2 regions of the Paenibacillus hamazuiensis genome follow, and region 1 is predicted to be linked to the other one. Evidence: a T-box and tRNA genes for the amino acid it is inferred to sense, from the RefSeq annotation. Region 1 holds a T-box; the other holds one or more tRNA genes.

Region 1 (5,942 bases):
GTCATGCCGCTGCCCCAGAACCGGTCTCTGGAGCGGCGGATATACCAGTTGCTCAGCTCGTCGACAAACGTTTCCATGTGCTTCGCCGGATTCAGAAAATCGTTTGCCTCCAGCCCCTTCGCCATTTGAAGCAAGGTGCTGTTCAGCCTCGACAAAATCCACCGGTCCAGCTCGTTCGGGACGTCTTGGCGGGAACTCGGCCGCGATGCCGGCTGTGCGTGCGAGCTCTCCGGATCATAACGGTCGATCGACGCATAAAGCGCATAAAACGCATGGACGTTATGGAGCGTATCGATCACCTTCGACTTGGCTTCGGCAACGATCTGCTTGGAGAACCGCTTGCTGTTCCACGGGGCGCTGTCGGACAATAAAGCCCAACGGAGAGCGTCCGTACCGAACTCTTCGATGATGTCCCAAGGATCGATAACGTTGCCCTTGCTCTTGGACATCTTCTGTCCGTTCTCATCCAGCACGTGTCCGGTCGAAATGACGGCCTTGTATGGCGCTTTGCCGTTGTACAGCGTGGACACCGCCAGCAGCACATAAAACCAGCCGCGCGTCTGGTCGATGGCCTCGCAGATGATATCCGCGGGATATTGCTCCTCAAACAGCCGCTTATTCTCGAACGGATAATGGTACTGCGCAAACGGCATCGAACCGCTGTCGAACCAGACGTCGATCACTTCCGGCGTCCTTTCCATCGTACCTCCGCACGAGCAGCGCAGCTTTACTTCATCCACATACGGCTTGTGCAGCTCCAGGCTGTCCGGGAGCGGCCGCACGGATCTTTCCTTGAGCTGCGCCCGGCTTCCCGGCGCAAATTCGCTTCCGCAGCTGCCGCATGTCCATACGTTCAGCGGCGTACCCCAATAGCGGTTGCGGCTGATGTTCCAGTCGACGAGCTCCTCGAGAAACTTGCCGAACCTCCCTTCGCGCAGATGGGAAGGATACCAATCGATCTTGCCGTTGTTCCGGATGAGCTGCTCCTTGACCGCCGTCGTCCGGATGAACCAGCTTTCCATCGCATAGTAAAGCAGCGGCGACTTGCAGCGCCAGCAGAACGGATAGCTGTGCTCGTAGCGCTCCTTGGAAAACAGCAGGCCGCGCTCGGCCAAGCTTTTCACGATATCGACGTCGCAATCCTTGACGAAGCGCCCGGCAAAATCGGTGATCCGCTCCATATAACGCCCCGCCGGGTCCACGACGTTGACGAAATCGAGCCCGTGCTGCCGCGCCGTCCGGTAGTCGTCCTCCCCGTGGGCCGGGGCGATATGCACAATGCCGGTACCGCTCGCATCGCTGACGTAATCGGCATCGACGACGATATGCCCTTTGCTCGCACGGACGTAGCCGAAGGGCGGCTCATAGCCGGTGCCCACGAATTCGCGGCCCTTGTGCGCGGATATGATCTCGCAGCCTTCTCCGAACAGACGCTCCGCCAAGTTTTGCGCGACAATGTAATTTTCACCGTCATGCCGTACCTTGACATAATCGATGTCCGGGTTCACCGCCAGCGCCACGTTGGCCGGAAGCGTCCAAGGCGTTGTCGTCCAGGCGAGAAAGATGTCTTCGCCGGACTTGCTTCTGAACTTCACCGTCGCGCTCAAATCCTTGACATCCTCGTAGCCTTGCGCCACCTCGTGGGAGCTGAGCGTCGTCTGACAGCTCGGACAATACGGGGTGACGCGGTGGCCTTTGTACAGCAAATCTTTCTTATGGATTTCGGACAAAATGTGCCATACGCTTTCGATATAGTCGTTCGACAGCGTCACATACGGGCGCTCCATATCCGTCCAGTAACCGATGGCCTCCGTCAGTTCGCGCCACAGCTCCTCGTATTCGAACACGCTGGCCCGGCATTTCTCCACAAACTCGGCGACGCCGTACTCCTCGATTTGCTGCTTGCCGGAGATGCCGAGCTGCTTCTCCACGCCCAGTTCGACCGGCAAGCCATGCGTATCCCATCCGGCTTTGCGCACGACGCGGTAGCCCGACATCGTTTTGTAGCGGCAGATGAAATCTTTGATGACGCGCCCCAGCACATGCCCGATATGCGGTTTGCCGTTCGCGGTCGGGGGCCCTTCGTAAAAGACGAAGTTCGGCCGTCCTTCCCGAAGTTCAATCGATTTGCGGAACGTATCGTCCCGCCTCCACTGCTCCAGCACGCGCAGCTCCCGCGCTCTCGCTTTTTCTTTCACATCGACTTGGTTCATGCATTTCATCCTTCCTCGTTCAAGATTGAGAAAAACAAAAAAATCCCGCCCCGTAAGGGACGAGATTTCATCTCGCGATACCACCCTTGTTCCGCAATGGATCGTCCAAATAAGATCCTGCGGCACCTCATACTACGTACCATCATACGCGCCCCTTCTAACGGCGGGATCCCGGGTCAGCTTACTGCAAGCTTCAGCTTTCCTTCTCGGAGAGGATTTTCCGTCAAGTCTTGAACGTCGGCTTTCAGCTCTAGGCCGACTCTCTGGGGATCAAGAGGTTTGGCGTACTCTTTCTCGTCAACGAATTTATTCAGTCGATGAAGTTAACTCCATTTTTACACCAATTTCAAATTAATGTCAACCCCGGATATGTCATCCTGTGTAAATTATCCGTGCCTGTCATCCCATTTCGATCAGGAACGTCTTGATCTCGTAAGGAGCGATCGGGAAGCGAAGCGTCGGCACCGTATGCCGTTCCCCGACCGGCCGCTCCAATAAATCGCATTCCTGCCACGAACGTATCGGAAGGCCGCTTGCTATTTCCACCATACCGCGCCCTCCGGCAAATTCGTGCAGGCGGAGTACGACCCGATCGCCGTCCTCGGCTTTTTTTACGGCATCGATCAGCACATGTTCGTTGTCTGTGCCAAACAGACAAAGCTTCGCCAGCGCAGGTTTGCCCGCCGTACAGGTCAGCGGATTGTTCAGCTGCCATGCCTCGCGAACCGTGTTCCCCTCAAGCCAGCCGCCGGCGTGCGGCAGCAGGGCATAAGTAAAAGCATGCTCGCCCTGATCCTGCGTCGGATCGGGACGGATCGCCGATTTGATCAACGTCAGCCGCATCGTATTCCCTTTGATGTCGTAGCCGTATTTGCAGTCGTTGAGCAAACTGACGCCGTAACCGTGCTCCGACAAATCCGCCCACTGGTGGCCGGCCGTTTCGAACTTGGCGAGATCCCAGCTCGTGTTCCAGTGCGTCGGGCGCCTCACATTGCCGAATTGAATATCATAGGTCGCTTCGGTGGCGCGCACCTCGACCGGAAACGCCACCTTCAGCAGTTGCTGGCGCTCGCGCCAGACCACCTTCGTCTCAAAGTCGATTCTTCGGCTCTCGGCATAAAGAACCATATTTTGGAATATCGCGGATTTGCCAAATGTCCACTCAAACTGCACGACGGCCCGGAGCGGGCCGAGCTCCTTTACTTCAACGCGCCGAATCCCGTCGATTACGCGCATCTTCTCCTGATAAAACAAATCGATGTCCCAGGCGTCATGCATCAGCGGCTTATCCTCAAACACCTGCAGCACGTTGCCGCAAGCGCCCTGGGCCAGTACCTCCCGCCCGGCGCTCTTGTCGAATACGCGAGTCAGATGCCCATGGACGTTCCACTCCATAACATAATGCGGTGTCGATAATCCGGTCGCATGGGCGGTAAAAGGAACCGCCTGCGCTTGCCCGGACTGCGCCGATGCCGCGGCCGGCCTGAAGCGGATCTCCCCGCAGCCCATCGAAGGAAGCTCAGGCGTCTCCACCAGCCAAAAGCCGCTGCTGCGCTGCGCCGGCAGCTCATGACCGTTCCCGCCAACCCAAACGCCCTCTTCCCGTCCCTGAGTTAGGGGAACCTTAAGCAAATCTTTGCGCCGCCAGTTTGCCGAGTTGAATACGGTCAACGTTTCGGCCGTTCCTCCGGCCACAGCCTGGCTGCCCGGCCCACCGCTCGCTATCGCTTCGGCCGCTGCCTTCCAGACGCCGGCGCCGATGCTCTCCGCCTCCTCGTATTCCTTGCGGCTGTCCTCGTATACTTCCTTGATGGACGAACCCGGAATAATATCGTGGAATTGGTTTCTCAGCACGATTTTCCAGCCTTCCTCCAGCTTTCTCTGCGGGTAACTGCTCCAGCCCGCTCCAAGCAGGCAGTCCAGCGTGCACAGAAACTCCGCTTCGCGGTACAAAAGCTCCAGCTTGCGGTTCATCAGCTTGTTGTACGCCTGGCTCGTCAATGTTCCGCGGTGGTACTCCAGGTAAAGCTCCCCGTCCCACGTATGGACATACTCCTTGGTCTCGGCCACCGTCCGCTGTAATTTCTCAAAGAAACGGTCCGCTCTTGATATGACCATACGGGGCATTCCCGGCAGCTCGTCGAGACGGCGGCGGTGCTCCAGCATTTCCCGGTTCGCCCCTCCCCCGCCGTCGCCATAACCGTAGGACATGAGCAGCTCCTTGTTCAAGCCTTTGTCGCGGTAGCGGTCCCACAGCCCGAGGGCGGTCTCCGCCCTCAGCACGCCGTTGTAGCCATGGCGCTTCACATCCTTTTGCCCCGGCCGTGGCGTCGTTATAAAGTGGGCGAGCACCTCCGAGCCGTCGATGCCCTTCCAAATAAACGTATCGTGCGGCATCTGGTTGTACTGGTTCCAGCTGATCTTGGTCGTCATAAACGTCGGGATGCCGGATTTTTTCAAAATTTGCGGCAGCGCCCAGCTGTATCCGAACACGTCGGGCAGCCACAGGTATGTGCACTCTACCCCGAACTCTTCCTTCAAAAACCGGGTGCCGAGCAGGATTTGGCGGACGAGCGATTCGCCGGAAGGCACGTTGCAGTCCGCTTCCAGCCACATTCCTCCGGACGCTTCCCAGCGTCCTTCCTTGACTCTCGCCCGGATTTGCTCATAAATCTCCGGGTAATCCTTCTTGATGTAATCGTACAGCTGCGGTTGGGACTGCAAAAACATATATTCCGGGTACTTCTCCATCAGCCGCAGGACGGTGGAGAACGAGCGGGCCGCTTTTTCCCTCGTATGCTTGAGCTGCCAAAGCCATGCCACATCGATATGCGTATGGCCGACGCAGTGCAAGGTCACCGGATGATGCTTCTCCATCTTGCCCAGCTCCGCACGAAGCGCGGCCCGCGCCTCAAAGACCGATTCGTAAAAAGCAGAGGAGCCCGGATAAGACCAGTCCACCAGGTTCATAGCCTGATTCAAAGCCTGCAGCAGCGCATGGCGTTCCGCACTCCCGCCGTCCATTTCCTTGACCGTTTCCACGATCGCCCATCCGGTATAATACAGATCGTCCGCCGCTTCGTCCAGCCATGCGACCTCGGCCCGCTTCAGCTCGCACTCGCGGGGTTTGCCGGGGCCGCCTCCCATGCCGGACCAGGTGCGGAATTTAAGCGACAGCGCGGTCCCTGCGGCATCCTCCGGCAGAAACACCTCCTGATGGTTGGCATCCACTCCGTGGTAGGGCGAGCCGTTCACGTAAAGCAGCGACTCGAACGCCGTCCCTCCGCCCGTTCCGGCGCCCGGAGCGCTGAAATCGAACAAGCCGACGATCGGCCTCCCCTTCCACTCGACGGGAATCGGCACATCCGCCGTTAGCCACGCATATACGTCGTGACCCGTCCAGCGATCGCCGACGCGCATTTCCACCCACGTTCCGCCTTCAGGAGGATACGCCCCGATCTCGCCTTTCTCGTCAAGCTGAAACCGGAAAGCTTCGATTTTGACCGCATCCCTGTACCTGTAGCCGGCCAGCTCCCGAATCCGCAGCGCCAATTTTTCCTCCGTAAAAAAATACATCGTCCCGTCCTCCATGATTTAGTATTAGTGCCGAAGCCCAGCCGCCTTATTTCAAGCTGACCACGATCTCCGCGGATTTACCGTTAGGCGCCATGGCCGAAAGCGTGAATGCGGCAATATCGCCATTTGTACCCGTATAGGTAATCACGCCGG
Region 2 (5,942 bases), 2.5 Mb from region 1:
GAAGGCGTAGGCTTCGACTCTTTCGAATGGACAAAACCCGCTGCGAAAGACTCAGCGGGTTTTTGGGGTCTTATTTGTCCAGTACCGTTAAAATAAACCGCTTCGTCTCGGCAATCGCTTGATCCAGCGATTCCGTCGTTCCGGCGAAAGGATGCACCGCATTAAACGTATGATTCCCGCCTTCTACGGCGACATACCGGATCGACGGATTCGCCGCAAGCAGCTTGGCGGAACCTTTGCGCAGCCGATCGTGATCTTCTGTACCCTGGATCAGGGCGACCGGAACATCGATCGTGCCGATGCGCCGCAATAGGTCGAATCGTTCGCGGTTTTGCGCAATATCGTCCAAAATGACCCGATCCAGCGGCATTTGCTGCTTCGTGCGTCCATTGAGCGTGTAGGAGCGGCCGCGCGACCGCATTTCCTCCACATTTTCCGCCGAAAAAATATTGACGTCGGCGATACCGTTCCAACTGATGACACCTGCGGTTTCGCCGGGATGGTCGAGCGCGTATATCAGGCTCGTTCCCGCTCCCTTGCTGTGTCCGAGCAGGAAAATCGGATTTCCGTGCACCGAAACGTCCCCTATCGCTTTGGACTTGACGGCGCGGACTACCGCAGCCAAATCCTCTACCTCCAGGGAATACGTATTTTGCGCGAATTTTTCGAGTTCGGTAAACTGCTGCAAATCATCGCCTACACCGTTATGTGAGAAATTGAAGCTGATCACATCAAGAAATTCGGAAAGTTGTTCCGCGGCATACGGGAAAAATCCCCAGTCCTTAAAGCCCTTGAAGCCGTGGCTTATAATCAAGGTACCACGTGCTTCCGTATTCACGTGAAACACGCTGGCGCGAATGACGCGGTTCTCCCCTAAATCAAGCTTTACGGATGATGGCATAACGCTGCTCCTTCCATACAAATTAATGTGTTACGACCCGAGCATCTTTTTGCCTCTCGGCTGGTTGCCGTTCGAATCCGGCTCCAGCGTGATGCCGATCGTATCGAAATCGTGCTCGGTCTCCGTGATCATATACGTATGGACGCCGTTGCCTCCGGGATCAACCTTAAACGTCCCGCAATTTTGACGTTTGCCGTCCTTGACGCCCCAAACTTGGTACGCCTGCTCTCCTTCCAAAACAGGCAGCCCGCTCGTCTGCAGTACGAGTTCCATGCTGGAGCCTTTCTTGGTAAGCCAAGCCTGGCCTTTGGCGGCAGGTGCCGAATTGTCGAACGATTTGAGCGTATACTGCTTAAGCATTTGCGACGGCGCCTTTTCCTGCTGCTTAAGGGCGGTTGGGGGATCTCCCTGCTTCTGCATTTGCGTCAGCCCCCACCAGCTTGCCGCTCCGAGCACAAGCAATCCGGCGGCTGTAGCCGCGGCATAACGGCTGAACCTTCTCCAAGCCGGTTCTTTAGTTACCGTAAACCCTGCAGTCCGGATGTTTTCCTGCGATTCAGCGCCGATAATGCCGCCAAGCAGCTCCTCTTTCCATTCCGCAGGCGGCTCCATCTCTTCCATTTCGTAAGGGAGTACCTGCCAAACCTGCTGCAGCTCCTCGTATTCTTCCCGGCAATCCGCGCAGGAGGACAAATGATCGGCAAAATCGGTTCTTTCTTCCTCCGTCATCTCTCCTGCCATATATAAAACGAGCTGATCGCAAGGACGGATCTCGCTTTTCATTCTGTAACCTCCTCCCGAAGCGATGCCAGATGTTTGCGAAGTATTTTAAGCGTCTGATGAAGCCTGCTTTTCACCGTACCGAGCGGCTCGCGGTTATTTTCGGCAATTTCGCTGAGCGTATAACCTTCCCAATAAAACGAGCGGATCAGGCTTATTTGCGCTTCCGACAAATGCTTATACGCTTTCTCGATATGCTCCTTAAGCCATCTTCGCGATACGATATCCTCCGGGCGAAGCAGCGCCAGTTCCGGCGCCTGTTCCCAAACCCCGGGCTCGTACGGCACGAGGGCCGCCTGCTTTCGGGATTTGCGCAGCTGATCGATCGTAATATTCCGCGTAATCGTAATCAGCCAATTGACGAATAGACCTTTAGCCGGATCATAGCCCTTTTCCGTCGTCCAAAGTCGGGTAAAGACAAGCTGAACGATCTCTTTGGCAAATTGGGGGTCCTTGTTTGTTTTCATCGCAAAGGAATAAACCAAGCGGGAATAACGATCATACAAGATCTCCAGCGCTTCGCCTTCTTTGTTCATAATCCTTTGCATCAATTGTTCGTCGGAAAATTGTTGCATACCGGGCTCTCCCCAAGGTCGCTGCGACCTTCAATATAGGTAACGGCGTTCAACGGCGTTCGGTTTCTCCATGTTATTGTAACATCAACCGGTTTGACAAAAAAAGACCGATTTTCCAAAGGAACGAAGCCATTCCCGGAAAATCGGCCTGATTGGGCTGCGAAGCGCGTTTTATTTAACGATGATGGTGCCCTTCATCGATGCCTTATGCGGAGCGCAGTAATACGTATATACGCCCGGCTTGTCAAAGGTAAGCGTTGCGGATTCGCCCTCGCCCAGCAGCGGCGTCTCGAACAAAGGTTTATCCCCGTTCATTTCATCGGAGACGACGTTATGTTTGAACTGATCCCGATTTGTGAAGGTGATGCTCGATCCGGCTTCGATCGTAATCTCCGGCTGCGCAAACTTAAAGCTCTTGATGTCCATTGCGTAAGCTTTGGCAGCAGGCTTCGCCGCTTCCGTCTGCTTGGAAGGAGTCGGATCGATCACGTACCATACTTTGCCGACATCCTGCCCTTTCACGTCTCCCGGCTTTTCGTCTTTGACGTAATAATAAAGCGGCCAGCCCTTGTAGGTTGATTGTTTTGTGCCGTCATCGCGAACGATGACACCGAAATCCTCCGCCTTCAAATCTCCGCCGGAGGTGATGTGCTCCGAGTAGAAGACCGGCCATGCGACTTCGCAGTTGCCGTAGCAGACGCTTTTGTTGGTTGTATCCTTGGTGTACAAGTACAGTGCCATGCCGCGGGAATCGGCCAAATAAGGACCGAGTTTGTCGTCCTTGGCGACGATGACGGCGGAATGAGGAACAACATACCACACGTTATTGACGCCTTGCCCTTTTACATCGCCCGCCTTTTCATCTTTGGCAAAATAATAAAGCGGCATCCCTTTGTACGTCGTCTGCTTTTTGCCGTCTTCGCGCACGATCGTTTTGAAGTCGGCAGCGTTCAGCTCGGACGAAACCTGGATATTCTCCGCGTAATAAATCGGCCAGTTCACCGCACATTGATCTTTGCACATGCTCATATCCGGCATATCTTTGGCGTAGTAATACAGCGTTTTTCCTGCAGCGTCGACCAGGAAGCTGCCAAGCTCCGGCGTCTGTGCCACGTTAATCCGGGCCGCTTGGACAAGAACCGCCTTCGCTTTGTCGACCACCTTTTGATCGGCCAGCATGTCGGCCAGCGTTTTCCCGCCCCCCTTGACTTTGAGGCCGAGAGCCTCTACCGTCGCTGTGGCGATATGGCTGTTGCGCAATCCTCCGGTACCCGCGATTTGCGACAACCCATGATCTTTGGCGAAGGCTATTACGTTGTCGTATGTAAAATCGCTGTCCTGCTTGTATCCGAGCGCTTCAAGCAGCACTTTGTAATATTGCTGGTCGGTAATGCTCGCGGACGGATCGAACTTGCCGCTGCCCGTTCCGGCCCAACCAAGGCTCGGATTCGCTTTCAAATAGGCGAGAATCGCCTTGTTGCTGTCGCTGACGGACGATGCGTCGGAGAAGTTGTCCGTACCGGTAAAAGAGAGCGCGGTTTGCTCCAGTCCTTTCAAACGCAAAAATAAAATGGCGGCTTGCAGGCGCGTCGTCGTTTTCGCCAGGTAGGCGGCTGTTACTCCGTTTCCGTCTCCCTGCAAAATGCCGAGATCTGCGGCAACCTCCGCATCGGTTTTAACACCGGGCGATGCCTGCGCATCGGCGGCAAGTGACGGCGCGGCAGCCGAAAGCACCATCGCACCTGAAAGCAGCGCCGCAGCAAACGAATGTCGTTTTGTCATTTCGAAAATTCCTCCTTGATTGATGAATTATTTCTGAAACGGCTTACATTGAAAGTAACGGAACCTTTAACGAAACGGTTTGATGTTTGATAAATAAAGAAGAGGATGCCCGGCGGGTCACCCTCTAGATCGATCGACGTAAAACATGTTCCATAAATAAATAGTAGTATCACGCAAAAAAATCCTCCTCTGCCTTATCCTGATAAGCAAAGGAGGATTTTCAAACCGTTACATTATGTATGTACTACACGAGACAATGCAATCCAATATAGATTGTTAAGCTTGAAATTTCGGAAAGTGCCGAAGACCGGACTCGAACCGGTACGGTAGTCACCTACCGCAGGATTTTAAGTCCTGTGCGTCTGCCTATTCCGCCACTCCGGCATGCTTCGGACATCGACGCTGCCTTTGCATGGTGGGCCCTGAGGGACTCGAACCCCCGACCAATCGGTTATGAGCCGACCGCTCTAACCAACTGAGCTAAGGGCCCCTAACAAAAGGGTTGGTTGCGGGGGCAGGATTTGAACCTGCGGCCTTCGGGTTATGAGCCCGACGAGCTACCGGGCTGCTCCACCCCGCGTTAATTTTCACCGTCTTTTCACAGCGACAAAAATAACTATACACCAATCCGTACGTGGAAGTCAATACTTTTTTTCTTTGAAGAATCGGAATTTATAAGCCGAAGGCGTAAAACATCTTATCACAATGAAAACTCCGCCTAAATGCGGGGCCTGTTATCTTGGTCTTATATCATATAACGTACGCCGAAGCGTCCTTTTTTCGAACGAAACACTTCCACTTCCTGAGGGCATTCGTAGCCGTAAATCCACCAGTCTTCTTCCATCCGTTTGGCAAGGCATCCGGCCTGGAATTTGCTTTCGTACAGCTTCACCCAATAAACCCATTTCACCTTGATCACTCCTGAAAGAGATTATAGTGTGCAGCTATAGCATAACCCAAAAAAAGCTCCCTTATTTCTAAGGAAGCTTCTCTTGCCTATTCGGCATCAGCTGGCATTTTCCCCCAGGAGCCCATCTTTTTGGGCGGCCGTTTTTTCTTCGACATCTCTCTGATGGTGCGCGATCCGGCTCGAGGCCGAAGCCGCTATGCTGGCGACCAAATCGTCCAAAAACGTATGCACGCGGCTGCCGATTTTCGTATCCAGCTTTTTAATAATGCCCGTCTTCTGTTTATCTAAATGCCCAAACGTCGTTACGGCTATGCTGCCGTAACCGAATACCGAGCCGAGCGCCAGCGTTTCGTCGCAGCCGAACAGCCCTTCGTCGGATTCGATGATCGATTGGATCGGTTCGGACAGCATTCCTTTTTCCGCAAGCACGTCAAGTTCGATTCCGACCAAAATCGCGTGCTGCAGCTCGCGTTTTTGCAGGACGGCTTTAACCGATTCGACGCATTCCTCCAACGTCAGGTTCGGGTTATAAGGGAGCTGCATCTCCCTGACAATATGCGCAATATCGACGAGCTCCACTCCGCGTTCGGCAAGTTTACGAAAGACGGCTTCTTTCACTTCGTTACTGTGGACTTGACGCTTCATATGGATCGTCCTTTCTCTATGCAAGTATACTCAGGCCATGCCCACACATGAATGTTTTGTGAACGTTTGTGGAACAGCTTCATTATAGCATGTTCATACTTCGTCTGCCGAAAAATGTTTGAAAAGGTGGTGATCGGGGGAACGTAGATTTATAATATATATGAGGAAGCGAAAACTCGTATGGGAGGGGATGCTTCATGTTATACGGAGTAGCGATTTTTCCGTCAAAAGAAGTGCAGGACGTTGCCAACAGCTATCGAAAACGGTTCGACCCTCATTACAATCTTATTCAGCCCCATTTAACGGTCAGGGAAAAAGAGGAATGGAACGACGAGCAGCTCGCCAAGGC

What was found. The T-box of region 1 lies ahead of ileS (isoleucine--tRNA ligase). A T-box ahead of a tRNA ligase gene usually reads a tRNA of that ligase, here a tRNA-Ile.
Region 2: it encodes a tRNA-Ile, which carries the amino acid that the T-box ahead of ileS (isoleucine--tRNA ligase) is inferred to sense. The anticodon was not compared.

What each region holds. Positions count from the first base shown of each region.
Region 1 covers NZ_JALRMO010000001.1:843,992-849,933, reverse strand. The annotation lists gene ileS (isoleucine--tRNA ligase) at 1-2,213, opposite strand, end outside; T-box leader at 2,266-2,523, opposite strand; gene MYS68_RS03345 (alpha-mannosidase) at 2,613-5,789, opposite strand; gene MYS68_RS03340 (S-layer homology domain-containing protein) at 5,836-5,942, opposite strand, start outside.
Region 2 covers NZ_JALRMO010000001.1:3,296,787-3,302,728, forward strand. The annotation lists gene MYS68_RS14580 (DinB family protein) at 1-10, shown strand, start outside; gene MYS68_RS14585 (alpha/beta hydrolase family protein) at 71-901, opposite strand; gene MYS68_RS14590 (anti-sigma factor) at 932-1,684, opposite strand; gene MYS68_RS14595 (RNA polymerase sigma factor) at 1,681-2,256, opposite strand; gene MYS68_RS14600 (plastocyanin/azurin family copper-binding protein) at 2,428-4,038, opposite strand; tRNA gene MYS68_RS14605 (tRNA-Leu) at 4,337-4,422, opposite strand; tRNA gene MYS68_RS14610 (tRNA-Ile) at 4,452-4,528, opposite strand; tRNA gene MYS68_RS14615 (tRNA-Met) at 4,542-4,618, opposite strand; gene MYS68_RS14620 (hypothetical protein) at 4,784-4,948, opposite strand; gene MYS68_RS14625 (phosphatidylglycerophosphatase A family protein) at 5,045-5,593, opposite strand; gene MYS68_RS14630 (2'-5' RNA ligase family protein) at 5,791-5,942, shown strand, end outside.